Regions from separate parts of the Clostridium sp. 7_2_43FAA genome, predicted to be linked through region 2. Evidence: a T-box and tRNA genes for the amino acid it is inferred to sense, from the RefSeq annotation. Region 2 holds a T-box; the other holds one or more tRNA genes.
What was found. A T-box is a leader RNA that pairs with one kind of tRNA and senses whether it is charged. The one in region 2 lies ahead of thrS (threonine--tRNA ligase), so its partner is inferred to be a tRNA-Thr.
Positions count from the first base shown of each region.

Region 1 (10,810 bases), 130 kb from region 2:
CTTGACGTTGCATGTTTGATCCCATAAGAGCTCTTGAAGCATCGTCATTTTCAAGGAACGGTATCATCGCTGTAGCTACTGATACTATTTGCCTTGGTGATACATCTATTAAATCAACCTCATCAGCATTAACTACTAATATATCATGTTTACTTCTAACAGTAACTCTGCTATCAACAAACTTTCTATCTTCTCCTATAGGTTCTTTTGCTTGAGCTACAAGGTATAAATCCTCTTCATCTGCTGTAAAGTATCTTATTTCGTCTGTTATTATACCTTTTTCTTTATCAATAACTCTATAAGGAGTCTCTATAAATCCATATTCATTAACTTTAGCATATGTTGCTAATGAGTTAATAAGCCCTATATTTGGTCCTTCTGGAGTTTCTATAGGACACATTCTACCATAATGAGAATGGTGAACGTCTCTAACTTCAAAGCCAGCTCTTTCTCTTGAAAGACCTCCTGGTCCTAAAGCTGATAATCTTCTCTTATGTGTTAATTCTGATAATGGATTTACTTGATCCATGAATTGTGATAATTGTGAACTACCAAAGAATTCTTTAATAGCAGCTGCAACAGGTCTTATGTTAATTAACATTTGAGGTGTTATAGCTTCTTGATCTTGAATAGTCATTCTTTCCTTAACTACTCTTTCCATTCTTGATAAACCAATTCTAAATTGATTTTGTAGTAATTCACCTACTGATCTTAATCTTCTATTTCCTAAGTGATCTATATCATCAACATAACCTACTGAATAAGGTAATCCTAATTCGTAACTTATAGTTGCAAATATATCATCTCTTATTATATGTTTAGGAATAAGTCTATTTAAGTTTTTCTTTATTTCTTCTTTTATAGTGTCTTCATCATCATAGTTGTCTAATATCTCTTTTAATGTTGGATAGTGAACAAGTTCTCTGATATTTAAATCTTCTATATTAAATGATACAAAATTTTTAATATCAACAAAATGGTTACCAATTACTCTAACCACTCTATCCTCAACTAATATATCAACTGAGTTTATACCAACGTTTTGAATTTCTTCTGCAAGAGATCTACTAATCTTCTTACCTTGCTCAACCATAATTTCTCCTGTTTGAGGATTAACTATGTCTGTAGCTGCAACTTGGTTAACCAATCTTAAGTTTAAAGCTAACTTCTTATTAAACTTATATCTACCAACTCTTGATAAATCGTATCTCTTTGCATCAAAGAATAATGAATCTATAAGAGATATAGCACTATCAACCGTAGGTGGTTCACCTGGTCTTAATCTTTTATATATCTCTAATAAAGCTTCTTCTTTAGTCTTAGTATTATCTTTTTCTATTGTAGCTTTAAATCTTTCATCTTCTCCAAAATAGTCTAAAAGCTCTTGATCACTTCCAAATCCCATAGCTCTTGCTAAAATAGATATTGGAAGTTTCCTTGTTTTATCTATTCTTACATAGATAATATCGTTAGAATCTGTTTCATATTCTAACCATGCTCCCCTATTTGGAATAACTGTTGATGAATATAATTTTTCACCAGTTTTATCAACATTAAAACTGTAGTAAACACCCGGTGATCTTACTAATTGACTGACAATAACTCTTTCAGCACCATTTATGATGAAAGTTCCTTGTTCTGTCATTAACGGGAAATCACCCATAAATACTTCTTGTTCTTTTATTTCTCCAGTTTCATTATTTTGTAATCTTACAGAAACCTTTAGTGGCGCAGCATAAGTAGCATCTCTCTCTTTACACTTCTCCACCGAATACTTAATATTATCCATATCAAGCTTATAATCTACAAACTCAAGAACAAGATTTCCAGTAAAGTTTGTGATAGGATTAATGTCTTCAAAAACTTCATGAAGACCTTCTTTTAAAAACCATTGATATGAATCTAATTGTACCTCAATAAGATTTGGCATTTCAGTTACATCTTTAACTTTACCAAAACTCATTCTAGTTCTTTTTCCGACTTGGACAGGATGTACCATGAATTTTCACCCCTTGTATAAAACTAAAATAACCAAAAGCACACTTTCCCTAAGGACTTATGCTTTCGGATAGCATCACTTATTAGTATAACCATCTTTTGTGCGATTATACATTTTTTTCATATGAATATATACCTACCCATATTGAATAGTACATTTAATGATACTATCATACTATTCTTTTAATGTCAATTATTTTATTGTATAACTTATGTTAATCTATAATATTCTACATTTCAAGCAATTTTTATATAAAACTATATAAAGTATCCCAGGAATTTGATATTTTATATAGTTTCATTTAGACAATTAAAAAGGTGCCTTTAACAGCACCTTTTCAATTTAGAAGTTAATTACTTAACTTCTACTTCAGCTCCAACTTCAGCTAATTTAGCTTTCATGTCTTCAGCTTCTTCTTTTGATACGCCTTCTTTTAATGTCTTAGGAGCTCCATCAACTATTTCCTTAGCTTCTTTTAATCCTAATCCAGTTAATTCTCTAACAACTTTGATAACTTTGATCTTTTGTGATCCAGCGCTAGCTAATACTACGTCGAATTCAGTCTTTTCTTCTGCAGCTGCAGCACCACCTGCAACAGCTCCTGCAACTGCTACTGGAGCAGCAGCACTTACACCAAATTCTTCTTCACAAGCTTTAACTAGCTCGTTTAATTCTAAAACAGTCATTTCTTTTATAGCTTGAATTATATCTTCTCTTGTCATTTTAATTGCACCTCCAAATTTTTATCAGTTATTATTCAGCTGACTCTGATTCTTTTTTTTCTTTAATTGCATTTAATAAGTATGCAACGTTTGATAATGGAGCTTTGAAGCTTCCAAGAAGTTTTGCGATAAGAACTTCTTTTGATGGTATTGTAGCAAGTTTTTCAACTTCTTCTTTATTATATAAAGTTCCTTCTACCATACCTGCTTTTAATTCTAGTTTCTTGTGATCCTTAGCAAATGTATGTAATACTCTTGCTGGAGCAGTAGCATCTTCATATCCGAATGCTATAGAAACTGGTCCTTCTAAGTATGAATCAAGACCTTCAATTCCTAATTCTTTAGCAGCTAATGTTACAAGGTTATTTTTATAAACCTTATATTCAACACCTGCTTCTCTTAAAGTTTTTCTTAAAGCTGTATCTTCTTCAACTGTTAAACCTTGATAGTCTGCTAAAACGATCGCTTGAGCTTTTTCTAATTTTTCTCTAATCTCAGCAACTTTAGCTTCTTTAATTTGTCTATTCTTGTTCATTACTGTGTGTCCACCTCCTCACAGTTTTTTAACTGCAAATTTATATTAAGAAAGGCCTTCCCATAGACATAGGAAGACCAAATAATTACTTACCTTGGTATTCCTCGGTAGGCAATTATTTAAACCTTTCGGCACCTACTGTCTTTGGAATCAGTATTCTCTTTAACAACAGATTACATTTTACAACATAATTTTCTGTTTGTCAATACTAATCTAAAACTTTTGTTGGGTTAACCTTAGCTCCAGGACCCATAGTGCTTGAAACAGATACTGACTTAACGTATTGTCCTTTAGCAGCTGCTGGTTTCGCCTTTATTAAAGCATCCATTAAAGCATGGAAGTTTTGTTGCAACTTCTCAACTCCAAATGATTTCTTTCCGATTGGGCAGTGAACTATAGCAGTCTTATCTACTCTATATTCAACTTTACCAGCTTTTATTTCAGCTATTGCTTTAGCAACATCAAATGTAACTGTTCCCGATTTTGGGTTTGGCATTAATCCTTTAGGTCCTAAAACTCTACCGATTCTACCAACAACACCCATCATATCTGGTGTAGCAACTACTACATCATAGTCAAACCAGTTTTCGCTTTGGATCTTTTGAACTAATTCTTCAGCTCCTACGAAATCTGCACCAGCTTCTTGAGCTTCCTTAGCTTTTTCTCCCTTTGCAAACACTAAAACTCTTACAGTTCTACCTGTTCCATTCGGAAGAACAACAGCTCCTCTAACTTGTTGATCTGCATGTCTTGGGTCAACCCCTAATCTAACATGTAGTTCTATTGTTTCATCAAATTTTGCTTTTGCAGTCTTTACTGCTAAATCTAAAGCTTCAGATGGAGTGTATAATGCACTCTTATCTATTAATTTTGCGCTTTCAATATAATTCTTTCCCATAATATGCCTCCTTTGTGGTGTTAACGGTTTTTACCTCCCACTTTTTTACGAATTACTCTTCAATAGTTACTCCCATACTTCTTGCAGTACCTTCGATCATGCTCATAGCAGTTTCGATTGTAGCTGCATTTAAGTCAGGCATCTTTAATTCAGCAATTTTTCTTACTTGATCCTTAGTTAACTTACCAACTTTAGTTCTGTTTGGAACTCCTGAACCACTTTCGATTCCTAATTCCTTCTTTATAAGAACTGCTGCTGGTGGAGTTTTTAGTATAAAACTAAAAGATCTATCTTGGTAAACTGTTATAACAACTGGAATTATTAATCCAGCTTGGTTAGCAGTCTTTGCATTGAACTCCTTACAGAATCCCATAATATTAACACCATGTTGACCTAATGCTGGTCCTACTGGTGGTGCTGGTGTCGCCTTACCTGCAGGAAGTTGAAGTTTGATCATTCCTGTTACTTTCTTAGCCATGTATTATTCCTCCTATACTGTGGTAATACGGACCTTAGTCCTCCCACTTTATTAAAACATTAGCTTATATTAAACTAATTTTTCAACTTGTGTAAATTCTAGTTCAGCTAGAGTTTCTCTGCCAAACATATCAATTAATGCTTTTATTTTGCGCTTTTCTAGATTTATCTCTTGTATTATAGCTACAAATTCCCTTAAAGGACCTGAGATAACTCTTACGCTTTCCCCTACTTCTAGATCTATTTCTACAGGCGCTTCTTGAACTCCCATAGATTCTACCTCTTCATCTGTAAGGGGAACTGGTTTAGAAGCTGGGCCAACAAATCCTGTTACACCCCTAGTATTTCTAACCACATACCATGACTCATCTGTCATTAGCATTTTTACTAACACATATCCAGGAAACTTCTTTTTAAGAGAAATCTTTTGTTTCCCATCTTTTTCTTCTACAACCTCTTCCATAGGCACTTGAATGTCTTGAAGTAAGCTTTGAAGATTTCTATTTTCAATGGTTTTTTCAAGATTCGCTTTAACCTTGTTTTCGTAGCCTGAGTATGTGTGTACAACATACCATCTTGCTCTTTCGCTCATATTTTCTTATAGGTGACTAACACCTAAACCTCCTTATTTTAGTTTAAAAATGAATTCAAAGAGGTTTTGAAAAATATAATCTAACCCGCCTACTAATACTATATATATTAGCACAACTACGCCAACTGCAATTAACGCCTTTTTAGTGTCATTTTTAGAAGGCCAAGTTATTCTTTTAACTTCTGCCTTAACCTCTCTAAAAAACTTAAATATGCCACCTTTACTAGGTGAGTTCTTAGTTAAATTTACATTTTCCTTAACAGCCATTACTTCACATCCTTAATCTTTGTGAGTATGTGTCACTACTATATTAGCTAATTATTTAGTTTCTTTATGAAGTGTATGTTTTTTACAGAACTTGCAGTATTTATGCATTTCTAATCTGTCTGGGTTATTTTTTTTATTTTTCATTGAATTATAATTTCTTTGCTTACACTCTGTGCATGCTAAAGTTATCTTTACTCTCACAGTCTGCACCTCCAGTTTACCGTAAATAATATAAAACCTTACTACTTTATGTTAATTTAATTTCGTTAATTACCTAAACACATTATCATAAAACATGTATTATGTCAATATATGTGCCTTTGTAAAGGACTAGGTAATGAAACCCAGTCCCTACATATATACTAAGAACTACTATTACTCGATTATACTAGTAACAACTCCTGAACCTACAGTTCTTCCACCTTCTCTGATAGCGAATCTTAATCCTTCGTCCATAGCTACTTGAGTGATTAATTCAACGTTCATATCAATGTGGTCTCCTGGCATAACCATTTCCATTCCATCTGGTAACTTGATTGAACCAGTAACGTCTGTTGTTCTGAAGTAGAATTGTGGTCTGTATCCATCGAAGAATGGAGTATGTCTTCCACCTTCTTCTTTTTTAAGTACGTATACTTGACCTACAAATTTCTTATGTGGCTTAACTGATCCAACTTTTGCTAAAACTTGACCTCTTTCGATGTCAGTTCTTTGAACTCCTCTTAAAAGAACTCCTACGTTGTCTCCAGCTTGCGCTTCGTCTAGTAACTTTCTGAACATTTCTATTCCTGTTACTACTACTTTTCTGCTATCTTCTGATAATCCAACGATTTCTACTTCGTCTCCTACGTGAAGAACTCCTCTTTCAACTCTTCCTGTAGCAACTGTTCCTCTACCAGTGATTGTGAATACATCTTCTACTGGCATTAAGAATGGCTTATCTGTTGCTCTTTCTGGAGTTGGAATGTAGCTATCTACAGCTTCCATTAACTCAAGGATTGGAGCGATTGCTTTTTCATCTGTTGGGTTTTCTAATGCTTGTAAAGCTGAACCCTTTATTACTGGAATATCATCTCCTGGGAAGTTGTATTCTGATAATAATTCTCTTACTTCCATTTCAACTAATTCTAATAATTCTTCGTCATCTACCATATCTGCCTTGTTTAAGAAAACAACTATGTAGTCAACACCAACTCTTGAAGCTAGTAGTATGTGTTCTCTTGTTTGAGGCATTGGACCGTCTGCTGCTGAACAAACTAATATAGCTCCGTCCATTTGAGCAGCTCCTGTGATCATGTTCTTAACATAGTCAGCATGTCCTGGACAGTCAACGTGTGCATAGTGTCTGTTGTCTGTTTGGTATTCAACGTGTGCTGTATTGATTGTGATTCCTCTTTCTTTTTCTTCTGGAGCCTTATCAATTTCATCATATTTGAATGATTCTGCTAATCCTCTGTTTGCTAATACTGTTGTGATTGCAGCTGTTAAAGTTGTCTTACCGTGGTCAACGTGACCGATTGTTCCAATGTTTACGTGTGGTTTACTTCTTTCGAATTTTTGCTTTGCCATTGTAAAATCCTCCTTTAATCTTTGTAATAAACTTTGCCTAGCGTTTTCTAGCTTTTGGGTAATATATTGAGCTCACCACAAAGACTAAAGCAATTTATAATTACAATAATCGCTACTAGTGAGCGCTCAACTATATTGGAGCTCACGATCGGGATTGAACCGACGACCTCCGCCTTACCAAGGCGACGCTCTGCCTACTGAGCTACGTGAGCATTGCCATCATAATGTGGTTTATAGTTTAATATACCAATTATAAAGTTTACTATTGTTCAAAAAATTTGTCAATAAGAATTTAGTGACTTATTTTTCGGTATATAGACATTTTTCAAGCTTTCGTTTAACTCTTTGTAATGCATTATCTATAGACTTAGCCTGCCTATCTAAATCGCAGGCTATTTCCTGATAAGACTTCCCATCTAAATAAGATTGAAGTACTTCCATTTCTAAATCAGATAAAACTTTCGCCATCTCTCCCTCTATATGTTTTAACTGCTCTTTCCCTATTATAAGTTCCTCTGGATTAGTTATTTTTAATCCTGATAAAACATCAATTAAAGTCCTATCTGACTCTTCCTCATAAATAGGCTTATTTAAAGATATATATGTGTTCAATGGTATATGTTTTTGCCTTGTAGCTGTCTTAATAGCAGTTATTATTTGTCTCGTAATACATAATTCTGCAAAAGCCTTAAAACTTGTTAGCCTATCAGATTTAAAATCTCTTATAGCTTTATATAACCCTATCATGCCCTCTTGATAAATGTCTTCTTTATCTGCTCCAATGAGAAAATAAGACTTGGCTTTAGCCTTTACAAAATTCTCATATTTTGATATTAAATAATCTTGTGCCCTACTATTTCCTTTTTTTGCTTCATCAACCACTTCTTCGTCTAACTTATTTTGAAATTCCACAAACAAGCTTACCTCTTTTTTGGTACTCTCCACTATATATCACCCCTTTAAGCCATATAATATAATAAGTATATATACTAGTCAAACGCTTATTCACTCCGTCTTATAGCTTCTAACTTTTTAAATATGTCTTCATCTATGTTATCCCCCAAATGATTTTTAGATGAAGACATATTTTTCAATGTTTTCTTTTTTATCCTTCCTTGAGTTTCAATAACTTCGTTATAAAATTCAAGAGCAGATATTCTTACTGCACCTCTTTGAAAAATAGTCTGTTGTTCAAGCCAATCTGATGTAACAACATAGACCTCAAATCTTCTACCTAAATTATGAACTTCTCTTTCTATGTAAGAATCAGCGGTTTCACCATCTTTAGTGAATACTATACTTATATTACTGTTTATATCTTCTTTCTTTTCAATGCTTCTAGTTACCTTATGCGCATCAAATACTATTATTATCTTACAATCTTCATAAACTGAATAATTATGTAAACTATCTATTAAGCTTTGTCTTGCCCCATCAAAGCTGTAGTCCTTTTGCTTCTTTAGGTTCGGCCAACTATTTATAACATTATATCCATCAACAAATATTATTTTCACATATTACCTCTTTAACTATGCTATTTTAATAATCTTCCCTTTAATATTTCATACATCATTATACCACCAGCAACTGAAGCATTTAAAGAGTTAATTTTTCCTACCATCGGAATTTTCACTAACTTATCACACTTTTTTAAAGTAAGTTTAGATATACCTCTTCCTTCACTACCTATAACCATAGCACATGGACCATTAAAATCAACTTGATAGCTGTATTCTTCTCCTGCTATATCTGCACCATATACCCATAGCCCTGATTCTTTAAGTTCATCTATAGCTGAATTAATATTTGTTACTTTTGCTATCTTCATATGCTCTATAGCTCCTACAGAACACTTGTATACAGTAGATGTTATTCCCACATTTCTTCTTTTTGGTATTATTATTCCATGAACTCCGCATAATTCAGCTGTTCTTATTATAGAACCTAAATTATGTGGATCTTCTATTTCATCTAGTACAATTATAAATGGATCTTCACCTTTTTCCTTTGCATCATTTAGCATATCTGCAATTTGGCAGTACTTAAATGGTGTAACTAAAGCAATAACTCCTTGATGATTTGTACCATTACTCATAGCATCTAGTTTTTTTCTATCTACTTCCTTTAATACTAATCCCTTTTCTCTTGCAATATTTATTATTACTTTTATAGAGCCCTCCATATTACCATTTGATATATATACACACTCTATAGTTCGATCACTTTTTAATACTTCCATAACGGCATTTCTACCTATAATTAAATCTTCCCTAGTCTCTAATTCGCTAGCATTAGAAACATTTTCTCTAATATATTCTCCGCCATTTTTATTTTCCTTAACAAATTGTCTCTTACCTCTTACAGGTCCATTTTCAAGCATTTGTCTTTCCATTCTAGCTTTCATTCTAGCTTCTCTGTTTCCCTTAGTCATAAAAATCACTCCTTATTTCTATTATATACTTTTCCTTAGTTATGTTAACTGTATTTCTGTAGATTTTTCTAATATATTATATAGTCTTTCTTTATTTCCTATTAAATATAAATATCCTAATAGAGCCTCAAAGCCTGTTGCATTTCTATAATCTATAACATCAGCATTTTTAGGAACAGTTGCAGATTTTGTATTTCTTCCTCTTTTGTAAATATACAATTCATCTTCTGTTAAAGTATCTTCTATATTATGCATTATTGCCGATTGACTCTTAGCTTTAACGTATCCAATTGCTTTTACATGCATTTTATGTGCAGATAACTCTGTATTATTAGATAATATAAAATTTCTTATATATATCTCATATACTCCATCTCCTATTAAAGCTAACTGCAAAGGATTTAATCTCCTAGCTTCTTCTTTACTAAATTCCCTAACTCTTAAATCCTCTAACATATTTTTCTCTCCTTTAAATAAAGGCTGCACAATTGCAGCCTTTTAGACTAATTTACTTTTTTCCATCTAACCCCTTGAGGAGTATCTTCTAAAACTATATTTCTAGCTTTTAAATCATTTCTAATTTTATCAGCTAAAGCAAAATTTCTATCTTTTCTTGCTTGTTGTCTTTCCGCTATTAATCTTTCTATTTCTTCCTCTAAACTTCCCTTAGTGGAGTTTTGAAGAATACCTAACGGATTTCCTAACTCTCTTATCAAGCTCAATGCTGCTTCACAAAGCTCTCTAGATGATTCTATAGATACATTAGTATTTATATCTTTTATAAGATCAAAAATTGCTGTAATTGCATCTGCTGTATTAAAATCATCATCCATTTTTTCTATATATCTTTGTCTATATACATCTAAAAATTCTAAGTAAGCTTTTTCTTTATCATCCATAGATTCTTTCTTAACTTCATCAATTAGATTTTCTAAATTAGAAACGGCATTATATAATCTTTCTACTGATGCCTTTGCTGATTCTAATAAATCATCACTAAAGTTTAATTGTACTCTATAATGTCCTGATAACATTAAGAATCTAACTACATCAGCATCATATTGTTTTAATATATCTCTTGCAGTTAAAAAGTTATTTAATGATTTAGACATTTTTTGGTTATTAATATTTAAAAAGGCTCCATGTAACCAATATCTTGCAAATGGTTTTCCTGTTAAGGCTTCACTTTGTGCAATTTCATTTTCATGGTGTGGAAATGCTAAGTCCATTCCACCTGCATGTATATCAATTGTATCACCTAATATCTTCTTTGCCATGCATGAACACTCTATGTGCCATCCTGGTCTACCCATTCCCCAT
Region 1 is NZ_JH815222.1:3,190,439-3,201,248, forward strand. Features, by position in the region: gene rpoB (DNA-directed RNA polymerase subunit beta) at 1-1,999, opposite strand, end outside; gene rplL (50S ribosomal protein L7/L12) at 2,353-2,721, opposite strand; gene rplJ (50S ribosomal protein L10) at 2,753-3,256, opposite strand; ribosomal protein L10 leader region at 3,295-3,422, opposite strand; gene rplA (50S ribosomal protein L1) at 3,465-4,154, opposite strand; gene rplK (50S ribosomal protein L11) at 4,207-4,632, opposite strand; gene nusG (transcription termination/antitermination protein NusG) at 4,702-5,223, opposite strand; gene secE (preprotein translocase subunit SecE) at 5,257-5,490, opposite strand; gene rpmG (50S ribosomal protein L33) at 5,542-5,691, opposite strand; gene tuf (elongation factor Tu) at 5,866-7,059, opposite strand; tRNA gene CSBG_RS16165 (tRNA-Thr) at 7,196-7,271, opposite strand; gene sigH (RNA polymerase sporulation sigma factor SigH) at 7,360-8,004, opposite strand; gene CSBG_RS16175 (NYN domain-containing protein) at 8,061-8,573, opposite strand; gene rlmB (23S rRNA (guanosine(2251)-2'-O)-methyltransferase RlmB) at 8,594-9,490, opposite strand; gene CSBG_RS16185 (ribonuclease III domain-containing protein) at 9,530-9,946, opposite strand; gene cysS (cysteine--tRNA ligase) at 9,994-10,810, opposite strand, start outside.
Region 1: it encodes a tRNA-Thr, which carries the amino acid that the T-box ahead of thrS (threonine--tRNA ligase) is inferred to sense. The anticodon was not compared.

Region 2 (10,810 bases):
CAGCAACTTATAAGTATGATGATCCAGATCACTTAGAAAATTTATTTAACTTAGAAGCAGAGGGGCATTTGTATAGTAGAATATCTAATCCTACAGTTTGTGCATTAGAAGATAAGTTTGCAAGACTTCAAGGGGGAGTTGGGGCAGTAGCTACAGCATCAGGACAAGCAGCTGTGTTATATTCAATATTAAATATATGTAAGGTTGGGGATCATATAATATCAGCATCTTCTTTATATGGTGGAACAATTAATTTATTTACGGTTAATCTTAAAAAGATGGGGATAGATGTAACCTTTGTTGATCCAGAAGCAAGTAAGGAAGAAATTCTTTCATGTGCAAATGAAAATACTAAAGCAGTATATGGAGAGACAATTGGTAATCCGGGATTAAATATATTAGATTTTGATAAGTTCTCAGAGGTTGCAAAGGTGTTAAAGGTTCCATTTATAGTAGATAATACTGTAGGAACTCCATATTTGTGTAATCCATTTGAACATGGGGCAAATATAGTGGTACATTCAACTACTAAATATGCAGATGGACATGCACAGAGCATTGGAGGAATAGTAGTTGATGGAGGAAATTTTGATTGGGTAAATGGAAATTTTGAAGAATTTACTCTACCAGATCCAAGTTATCATGGATTAAAATATGTAGAATCATTTGGAAATGCTGCATATATTACAAAGTTAAGAGTTACATTAGGACGAGATATAGGGGCATGTCAAAGTCCATTTAATGCTTACTTAACTAATTTAGGTTTAGAAACTCTTCATTTAAGAATGGAAAGACATTCACAAAATGCCTTAGAACTAGCAAAATGGTTAGAAAAACATCCTAAAATAAAGTGGGTTAATTATCCATATATTGAAACAAGCTCACAATATGATAAAGCAAAGAAATATTTAAAAGGTGGAGGAAGTGGATTATTAACTTTTGGAATAAAAGGAGATATAGAAACAGCAAAGAAATTTACAAAAGCATTAAAATTAGTAGCATTAGTAGTTACTTTAGGAGATGTTAGAAGTTGTCTTTTACATCCAGCAACAACTACACATAGTCAATTATCAAAGGAAGAGCAAATAGCAAGTGGAGTAACACCTGATTTGATGAGAGTTTCAATTGGAATTGAGGATATAAGAGATATAATTGCAGATTTTGAACAAGCATTAATCTCAATTAACAGTTAATAATAAAAAAACAATAAGAAAATAAAAGAATTCAATGTTGTTTAAAATTTTATTTCAAAGGGTATCACGTTTTGTGACTCTCATTTTAGAAATATGATATTTTAACAAATTAGAATAATATATTTGTTAAAAGCTACTATTTTTAATTGGTATTAGAAAATAGTAGCTTTTAACTATTGGTTTTAATTTTATAAATAATATAGGAATTAAAATAGAATATATTAAGTAGAAATATGTTAAAATATACTTAGATATAATAAAGATTAGGAGAAAGTCGATTATACAGGGGAAAAGTTTATGAGTAAGTTTATTAAAAGTATTATTCATGTTTTAGATATATGTTGATTATTCATATGTGGCTATAGTAGTGTAATAAATTAAAAAAAAGAGGGACATGTTAATGATAAGAAAATAGACTTAGTTTCTTCAGATTAATCAGAAAATAAAATCAATAATATAAATAATAATGATTTTACAGATTCAAATTGAGTAGATGATGGTTTTAAAGATGGAACAATTGCTCTATTTATATAGGAAAACAAGTTTGATAGAAGATACTCAGGAAAGATGCCATAAGTTATTTAATCAATATATGAAATAGTGTTTATAAAAGGAGGAGTGGGAATGAATATTTTAATTGGAATCTTAATACCGTTTTTAGGTACGTCTCTAGGGGCTGCTTGTGTTTATGCAATGAAGAAAGAAATGAATAAAATGGTTAATAAGATACTTCTTGGATTTGCATCAGGAGTTATGATGGCTGCAGCAGTATGGTCATTAATTATTCCTTCTATAGATATGTCTCAAAATATGGGGAAATTATCATTTATTCCAGCTGCAGTTGGAGTACTTGTAGGAATTTTATTTTTATTTTCTTTGGACAAAATTGTTCCGCATATGCATATCAATAGTAAAAAGGAAGAAGGAACAAAAAAATATAAACTAAGTAAAACTACAAAACTTGTACTGTCAGTAGTAATTCATAATATTCCGGAGGGAATGGCAATAGGAATTGTTTTTGCAGCAGTTATGAATGAGGCCAATGCAGTAACTCTTGCTTCAGCTATTGCTCTTTCTATAGGGATAGCAATTCAAAACTTTCCAGAAGGTGCAATAATATCAATGCCTCTTAAAAGCGAAGGCTTAAGCAAAAATAAATCATTTATTTATGGAGCTTTATCTGGAATAGTAGAACCAATAGCGGCGGTAATTACAATAATATTTTCTAGTGTTATTACACCAATAATGCCATATCTACTTTCTTTTGCAGCAGGAGCTATGATTTTTGTTGTAGTAGAGGAATTAATACCAGAGGCAGCAGAAGATAATTTTTCTGATATTAGTGCAATAGCATTTTCTATAGGATTTGTAATTATGATGATTTTAGATGTAGCATTATCCTAATTTAAGAAAAGGATAAATTATAGAATAAAAATGAAAGTTTTGTATTAAAGTTTACAAGTTTAGTTAGCTTTTTATCTGTATTATGGATTGTGATATTATCCATAAGATTTAAATTAAGTGGAGTATATGTTGGCTTGCAAATAAATAATTTAATATTTGCTGTTGTTCATTATTTAAAAATTAATAGGGATAATTGCAAAGAAACTCTTTATAAAATATAATAGAATATGATAATTAAGATTTAGTAAACTAATTTACATTGATGTAAGGAGTGTATTTATGTTTAATAAAGAGGAACTTCAAATTCTTAATGAAGCTTTAAAGATGTATGAAGAAAAAACTACGAAGCAATTAGAGTCTAGTACTAATAATAAGGATAAGATGGTTGCCTATAATAGAAAACAAAAGAAAATATGGTTACTTCAAAATAAGATGAAAAAGCTTATTGAAGAAAATAAGTAAAAGCCTTTTAATAAGGGCTTTTTTTATTTTTATATAAAGTGATTTATTAGTTTAAAAGTAGTAATATGATTATAAGATGTATTTTATATAAATAAATATGATATTTATGGTTGGGGGAGGATATTATGACTGAAAAGGAAAAGATGCTAAGGGGAGATTTGTATGTTTCTTTAGGCGATGAATTGTTTAATGATAGGCAACATGCTAATGAAATTATGTTTGAGTACAATTCACTACATCCAAAGGAAATAGAAAAGAGAATGGACTTACTTAGAAGGTTATTTGGACATGCGCCTAAAGAGTTCTTCATAGAGCAACCTTTTAGATGTGCTTATGGCTACAATATCTATTGGGGAGAAAATTCATTTGCAAATTACAATTGTACAATATTAGATTGTGGCAAAGTAACTATAGGGAAAAATGTTATGATTGGACCTAATGTGAATATATTTACAGCTAATCATGCACTTTCACCTAAGGAGAGAATGGAAAATTTAGAATATGCAGACCCAGTAGAAATATGTGATGGAGTATGGATAGGTGGGGGAAGCACTATTAATCCAGGGGTGAGAATTGGAGAGAACTCAGTTGTTGGATCTGGTAGTGTTGTAACTAAGAGTATTCCAGATAATGTACTAGCTGTTGGTAATCCTTGTAGAGTAATAAGAAAATTGGACAATGAATAGTAATCATAAAAAATATAAATATAAAAAACAGCTTATATGGTAACAAAATAATCTATTTTGCTTTAAAGTTTTACAAAATTATCATAATAGAGATATATAAAACAAGAAGTGTGATTTTAATGGAAAGAAGAAGTCCATAACTAAAAATTATTATAAATTAAGAAGAACCTTGAAAATTTTAAAATTTTCAGGGTTCTCTATCAAAAATTATTTATTTTATAAAAATCCTACCAGAGGATTTTTTCCACCATTCTAAACTCTACATTGATTATTTATCTTTATTAGCTATTTCTAAGATTAATCTGTTCTTTAATTCAGAAACTGGAAGTGCACCTTCTTCTCCATTCTTTCTGCTTCTTACTGAAGCTTCATTGTTGGCAGCTTCCTTTTCACCAACAACTAGGATGTAAGGGATTCTTTCTAGTCTAGCTTCTCTAATCTTATAACCAATTTTTTCTGATCTATAATCGGCAGTAATTCTTATTCCTGAATCTTTGAAATCTTTAACTATTGATTCAGCATAGTCATTATATTTATCAGAAATAGGAAGAACTATTGCTTGAGTTGGAGCAAGCCAAGTTGGGAATGCACCAGCATATTTTTCAATAAGCATAGCTAAAGTTCTTTCATAACATCCAATTGAAGATCTATGAATTATATATGGACGTTTCTTATTTCCATCTTTATCTATATAAGTCATATCAAATCTTTCTGCAAGAGCAAAGTCAATTTGGATTGTTATTATTGTATCTTCTTTTCCGTGAACATTCTTGAATTGGATATCAAGCTTTGGTCCGTAGAATGCAGCTTCACCTTCAGCTTCAACATAATCAATTCCAAGGTGATCTAAGATAGCCTTCATTAATACTTGAGTTTCTTCCCAAGCTTCTGGATTGTTTATATATTTATCAGTATTGTTTGGATCCCACTTAGAGAATCTAAATGATATATCTCCATCTATTCCTAAAGTACTCATTATGTGGTTGATTAATTCAACACAACCTTTAAATTCTTCTTCAATTTGATCTGGTCTACAAACTATATGTCCGTCAGATAAAGTAAATTGTCTTACACGAATTAATCCGTGCATTTCACCAGATGCTTCATTTCTATATAAAGTAGAAGTTTCAGCATATCTTATAGGTAGTTCTCTATAAGAGTGTTGTTCTGCATTATAAATTGTATATTGGAATGGGCAAGTCATTGGTCTTAATGCCATAACTTCTGGATCTTTATCTTCATCTCCTAAAACAAACATACCATCTTTGTAGTGATCCCAGTGGCCTGAAACCTTAAATAAGTCATTTTTAGACATTGAAGGAGTCTTTGTAAATACATAGCCTCTTTTTTCTTCTTCATCTTCAACCCATCTTTGAAGAAGTTGAACAATTTTAGCACCTTTAGGCATTATAAGAGGTAAACCTTGACCTACTTTTTCATCTGTAGTGAAGATTTTAAGTTCTCTACCTAATTTGTTATGGTCTCTCTTTTTAGCTTCTTCTAAAGCTTCTAAATGAGCATCTAAATCAGCTTTCTTTAAGAATGCAGTTCCATATACTCTTGAAAGCATTTTGTTCTTTTCATCGCCCTTCCAGTAAGCTCCAGCACTTCTAAGAAGTTTAATAGCTTTAACTGGTTTTAAAGACATTAGGTGAGGGCCAGCGCATAAATCTACAAAGTCACCCATTTTATAGAATGAAATAACTTCATCTTCGCCTAAATCATTAATTAATTCAACCTTATATGGTTCGTTAGCATCTTCCATAAGCTTTATAGCTTCAGCTCTTGGTAATTCAAATCTTTCAATTGAAGGATTTTCTTTTACTATTTTTCTCATTTCATCTTCTATTTTTACTAAATCATCAGAACTAAATGAGTTTTCTACATCAAAATCATAGTAGAAACCATCATTTATAGCAGGTCCTATAGCTAATTTAGCATTTGGATATAATCTTTTAACTGCATAAGCTAAAACGTGAGATACACTGTGTCTTAATGCATCTTTTCCTTCTTGTGAGTCAAATGTGCAAATAGCAAGTTCGCTATCTTCATTTACTATATAACGTAAGTCAACAACCTTTCCATTAACTATTCCACAGCAAGCATTTCTAGCTAAGCCTTCACTAATTGATTTAGCTATATCTAAAACAGAAATACCAGCTTCAAATTCTTTTACTGATCCATCCTTTAAAGTAATTTTAATCATATTTATTACTCCCTTCATAATATAATTTAAAATAAAAAAACTCCCATCCCTTCTATATAAATAGAAGGGACGAGAGTATAAGTTCTAAACTTCCCGCGGTTCCACCCTTAATTGTCTATAATAAGACCTCTTAATATATCGTAACGTGATATTAAACGGACTTTATTAGAGTCACTCAGAGGTGGTCTTCAACTAGATTCAAATAAGATAATTTCACCAAGCTTATCTCTCTCTGAAAATGAAATTTAGTTTACTCTTCTCATCAACGTATTAAAATATTTATAAGTAATATTATAATTATCTAATTAGTCAATGTCAATATAAAGAGGTAATTAAAATTATTTACTTAAACTGGAAGAATAATAAGTTGAAATTATGCAAAAAAAGAAGAAAAATAGTAGAAATTTTATAAAATATATGGATAAATATGTGATTTTATGTTAAAATACGGATAATAAATTTTAAAATAATTAAAATTTATTTTAAAGTTATAAAATTAAATAGGCAAACTTAGAGAAATTTAAGGACGCAAAGCTATAGGGACTAAGGTGTATAACTATGTCAGCCAGTTGCCAAAGAGTACATTATACTTTTTGTTTTAAAGTTTAATTTTAAATATTATTTATCTTATTATAATTAATATTTAATTTATTAAGATGTATAAAGCTGCTCTTTTAGAGTAGCTTTTTTAATGTACTTCTAAGGCTAGATAAAACTAACCAGGGAGGTAAATTATGAATAAGAAAAAAATAGCGGCTATATTAATAGCTGCACTAATAACCAATTTCTCATCTACAACAGTAAAGGTTTTAGCAGATGAGCTATCAAGAAATCAAGTTTCTATAACAGAAAATACATCTGTTAATGAATTGACTCAAGCTAGTATAAGTAAATTTAACTTATACAATAGTGATAATCTAAATGCTTATAATGAAGTATTTAAAATTGACAACTCAAATATTGAATCTATAACAAATAATGGAGGTAATTATCCAAATTCTACTATTAATAAAGCTATAGATGGAGATTTCAATACTCATTGGGAAACAGGGAAACCAAATAGTACTGATTTTACCAATGAAGTAATATTTAAATTAAATGAAGTAACAAACTTAAACAGAATAGTATATGCAGCAAGGCAGTCATCAGCTAAAGGGAAAGGTTTTGCTAAGGAAGTAGAAATATATACATCTCTTACTGATGAAGAAGATGATTTTAGATTAGTAAGTAGTGGTGAATATACAGGTTCTACTGGGGATATAGTAGAAATTAAGTTTAATCCAACTGAATTTAAGAGAATAAAATTTAAGTTCAAAAAAGCTGATCAAGATTGGGCTTCAGCATCAGAATTTATGTTTTATAAAGAAGATGTAGTGAGTGATAAAGTGAAGAATTTATTTACTGATGGTACAATGAGTCAAGTAAATGAAGAGTTTAATAATATAGAAAAAATAAATGCGTTAGAAGAAGAAGTGAAAAATCATCCATTATATAGTGAGCTTAAAGAAGATATAGAAAATGCAAAGTTAATTGTAGAAAATAAAGAAGTTAACTATATTGATGCTAAGGTATCTAAATTTAAAGATATGAATAGTGAGATACTTCCACAGTATGATGCAATCTATAAAGTTCTATCAAGCAAAGTGAAATCAATAACTACAAATGGTGGGCAATATGCAAGTGAAGCTATAACTAAAGCTATGGATGGAGATATAAATACAAAATGGCATTCAGGAAAACAAAATAGTGATAGTTTTACTAATGAAGTAGTAATAGAGTTAAATGAATTAATAACATTAAATAGAATAGTATATACTGCACCTCGTGGAACTAATAGAGGATTTGCAGAAGCATTTGATATATATGCATCTAGAACGACTAAGGGTGATACATTTGAATTGGTGTCTAGTGGAACGTCTAAAGCAACACAGGATTCTATAGAAATAAGATTCAATCCTACTGAGTTTAGAAGGGTTAAATTTGTATTTAAAAAGGGATACGAGAATTGGGCTTGTGCTGCTGAGTTTGGTTTATATACTCAAGATGAAATAGCAGAAAAAATAGATAGGCTATTCACTGATGATACAATGAGCAGTGTAAGTGAAGAATTTAATACATTAGAAAAAGTACAAGCATTAGAAGAAGAAGCTAAAAGCCATCCTTTTTATGATGATTATAAAGAGAATTTAGAGGATGCAAAAATACTTCTACAAGAAAATAAAATTGAAGCAACAACAGCGAAGGTTTCAAGATTAGAAGCGTACCACAATGGAAAGGACTCTGAATATAGTGAATTATTTAGAATGCCAAACTCTAATATAGCTAACATAAGTGCAAATGGAGGAATATATCCTAATTCTAAATTAGAATATATGATAGATGACAAGACTGAAACACACTGGGAAACAAATAAAAATAATACTGAAGATTTTACTAATGAAGTAATATTTACATTAGATAAGCCAGAGGTATTAAATAGAATTGCATTTTTAGCAAGAGAAAACAGAAAGGGATTCCCAGAAGAGTTTGAAATATATGCTTCAGAAACAACAAAGGGTGATACATTCCAATTAGTAGCAACAGGAAGTGCTCAAAGTACTAACGACTTCTTAGAGTTTAAATTTGAGCCAACTAAGTTTAAAAGAATAAAGTTTAAATTTGTAAAGGCTAATATAAATAGACCATTTGTAGCTGAATTTAGATTTTATAAGGAAGATAAAGTATATGACAAGATATTAAATTTATTTACTGATGCTACAATGAGTAAAGTTAGTGAAGAGTTTAATACAAAAGAAAAGCTAGAGGCTTTAGAAAATGAAGCTAAAAATCATCCTCTTTACAGTAGCTTCAAAGAAGATATAGAAAATGCAAAAATACTATTAGAAGAAAATAAAATTGAAGCAACAACAGCAATTACAAGAAAATTTGAGGATTATTTTAATGAAGATTATTCAGAATTATTTAAAATGGATAATGATAATATAGAAAGTATCAAAAATAATGCTGGACATTATGCATCACAAGTAATAACAAATGCTATAGATGATAATCCAGATACATATTGGGAAACTAATAAAGCAAATACATCTGATTTTACAAATGAAGTAGAAGTAGAATTTAAGGAAATTGTAGAATTAAATAGGATATTATACGGAGCAAGAAAATCTGATAACAAAGGATTTGCTCAAGAGTTTGAAATATATGGATCTACAACATCTAAGGGAGATACATATCAGCTTGTGGCAACAGGTAGTCATAATAAAGTATCTGGATTAGTTGAGGCAAAGTTCAGTCCGACTAAGTTTAAGAGAATTAAATTTAAATTTAAAAACTCAGATCAAAATTGGGCTACATTATCAGAGATAGCATTCTATAAGCAAGATGTAGTAAGTGATAAAGTTGATAATCTATTTACAAATGGATTAATGAATGAATTGTCAGAGGAATTTAATACTATAGAAAAACTAAAGGATTTAGAAAATGAAGTTAAAGGACATCCTTTAGAAAGTACATTTACAGAAGCATTTGAATTAGCAAATAAGATCCTTAAAGGTGAATTAGAGACTGTAAAAATTATTACAGCAGAACAACACGGAGATATGGTAGCACATGCTAATAGAAATTTAAAATTTGGATTTGGTAATAATAATCAACCGACAGGAATATCTGCAAAACCAGGTGATGAAATAACAGTTTATGTAGATGCTGATCCAAGTCAGCCAATGCCAAAGTTAGTCTTTTCTCAACAAGAAGGAAGCTTTGCTAACTGGATGAGAACAGTGAATTTAAACCCAGGTAAAAATGTAATAACTGTTCCTGATATAGCAGTTGATAATTGGTATAGACATGATGTAACTAGAGGGGGATCAATATATATTTTAAATCCGTACACTAGTGAGCAACAACCAAAAACTCCAGTTATAAGATTTGCTTCAGGAGACAAATACCCATTCCTTACAGCGGATACTAATGTGGAAGAATTTAAAGAATTTTTAATAGAGTATAAGAAAGCAATAGATGAAGATATAGCTAAGAATCCTAATGTATTAGACAGGGAAGTTTTAGATGTTTTCGAATTTGTAAGTGACCACATAGTGTGGACAGGTACTGCTACAGGTGCATATAAAGCATATATAGAAAAAGGTGCGAATCCACTAGATACAGTAAATCGATACAATAATCATATGAAAGAGCTTTTTAAATACTATGGACTAGATGGTAGCAATGAGCAAAATGATCCTAAATATATAAGAGAAAATGTTAGGTTAGCACAACCATTTGGATATATGTATGCATATACCAATCATATAGGAGTACAAGGTGATGTAATGACTAGTTTACTAGTTGGAGAGCCAGGCTGGGGATTAGATCATGAGATAGGACATAGAATGGATGTAAGCACAAGATTATATGGTGAAGTTACAAATAACATGCTACCTATGTATATGTCTGTATATTACAATAAGATAGATAATAGAATACCGTTTGAAAATAAAATTTATAAGAATGTTATAAGCGAGAATTCTAATAAGTACTCAGAAGGTGAACTGGCTGAAAATTTAGCAGTATATTGGCAATTAGAAATGTATAAGCCTGGATATTGGGGAAATTTAAATAAATTATATAGAGAAAGAAATGTTAACTTAGGAAGTGAAAATCCTGATAATATTAAGATGCAATATTTAGTTAAATTCTCATCAGAAGTAATTGGTGAAGACTTAAGCGAATACTTTGCTAGACATGGATTTGAGGTTAATGAGGAAACTAGACAAGAAACTAGTAAGTATCCAAAGCCGGATAAAAAGATATGGTATCTAAATAATAGCAAAGCTAATTATAAGGGAAATGGATTTACTCAA
Region 2 is NZ_JH815222.1:3,057,370-3,068,179, reverse strand. Features, by position in the region: gene CSBG_RS15500 (O-acetylhomoserine aminocarboxypropyltransferase/cysteine synthase family protein) at 1-1,193, shown strand, start outside; gene CSBG_RS15495 (ZIP family metal transporter) at 1,818-2,597, shown strand; gene CSBG_RS15490 (hypothetical protein) at 2,877-3,059, shown strand; gene CSBG_RS15485 (sugar O-acetyltransferase) at 3,185-3,745, shown strand; gene thrS (threonine--tRNA ligase) at 4,014-5,951, opposite strand; T-box leader at 6,014-6,226, opposite strand; cyclic di-GMP riboswitch class I at 6,445-6,528, shown strand; gene CSBG_RS15475 (NPCBM/NEW2 domain-containing protein) at 6,686-10,810, shown strand, end outside.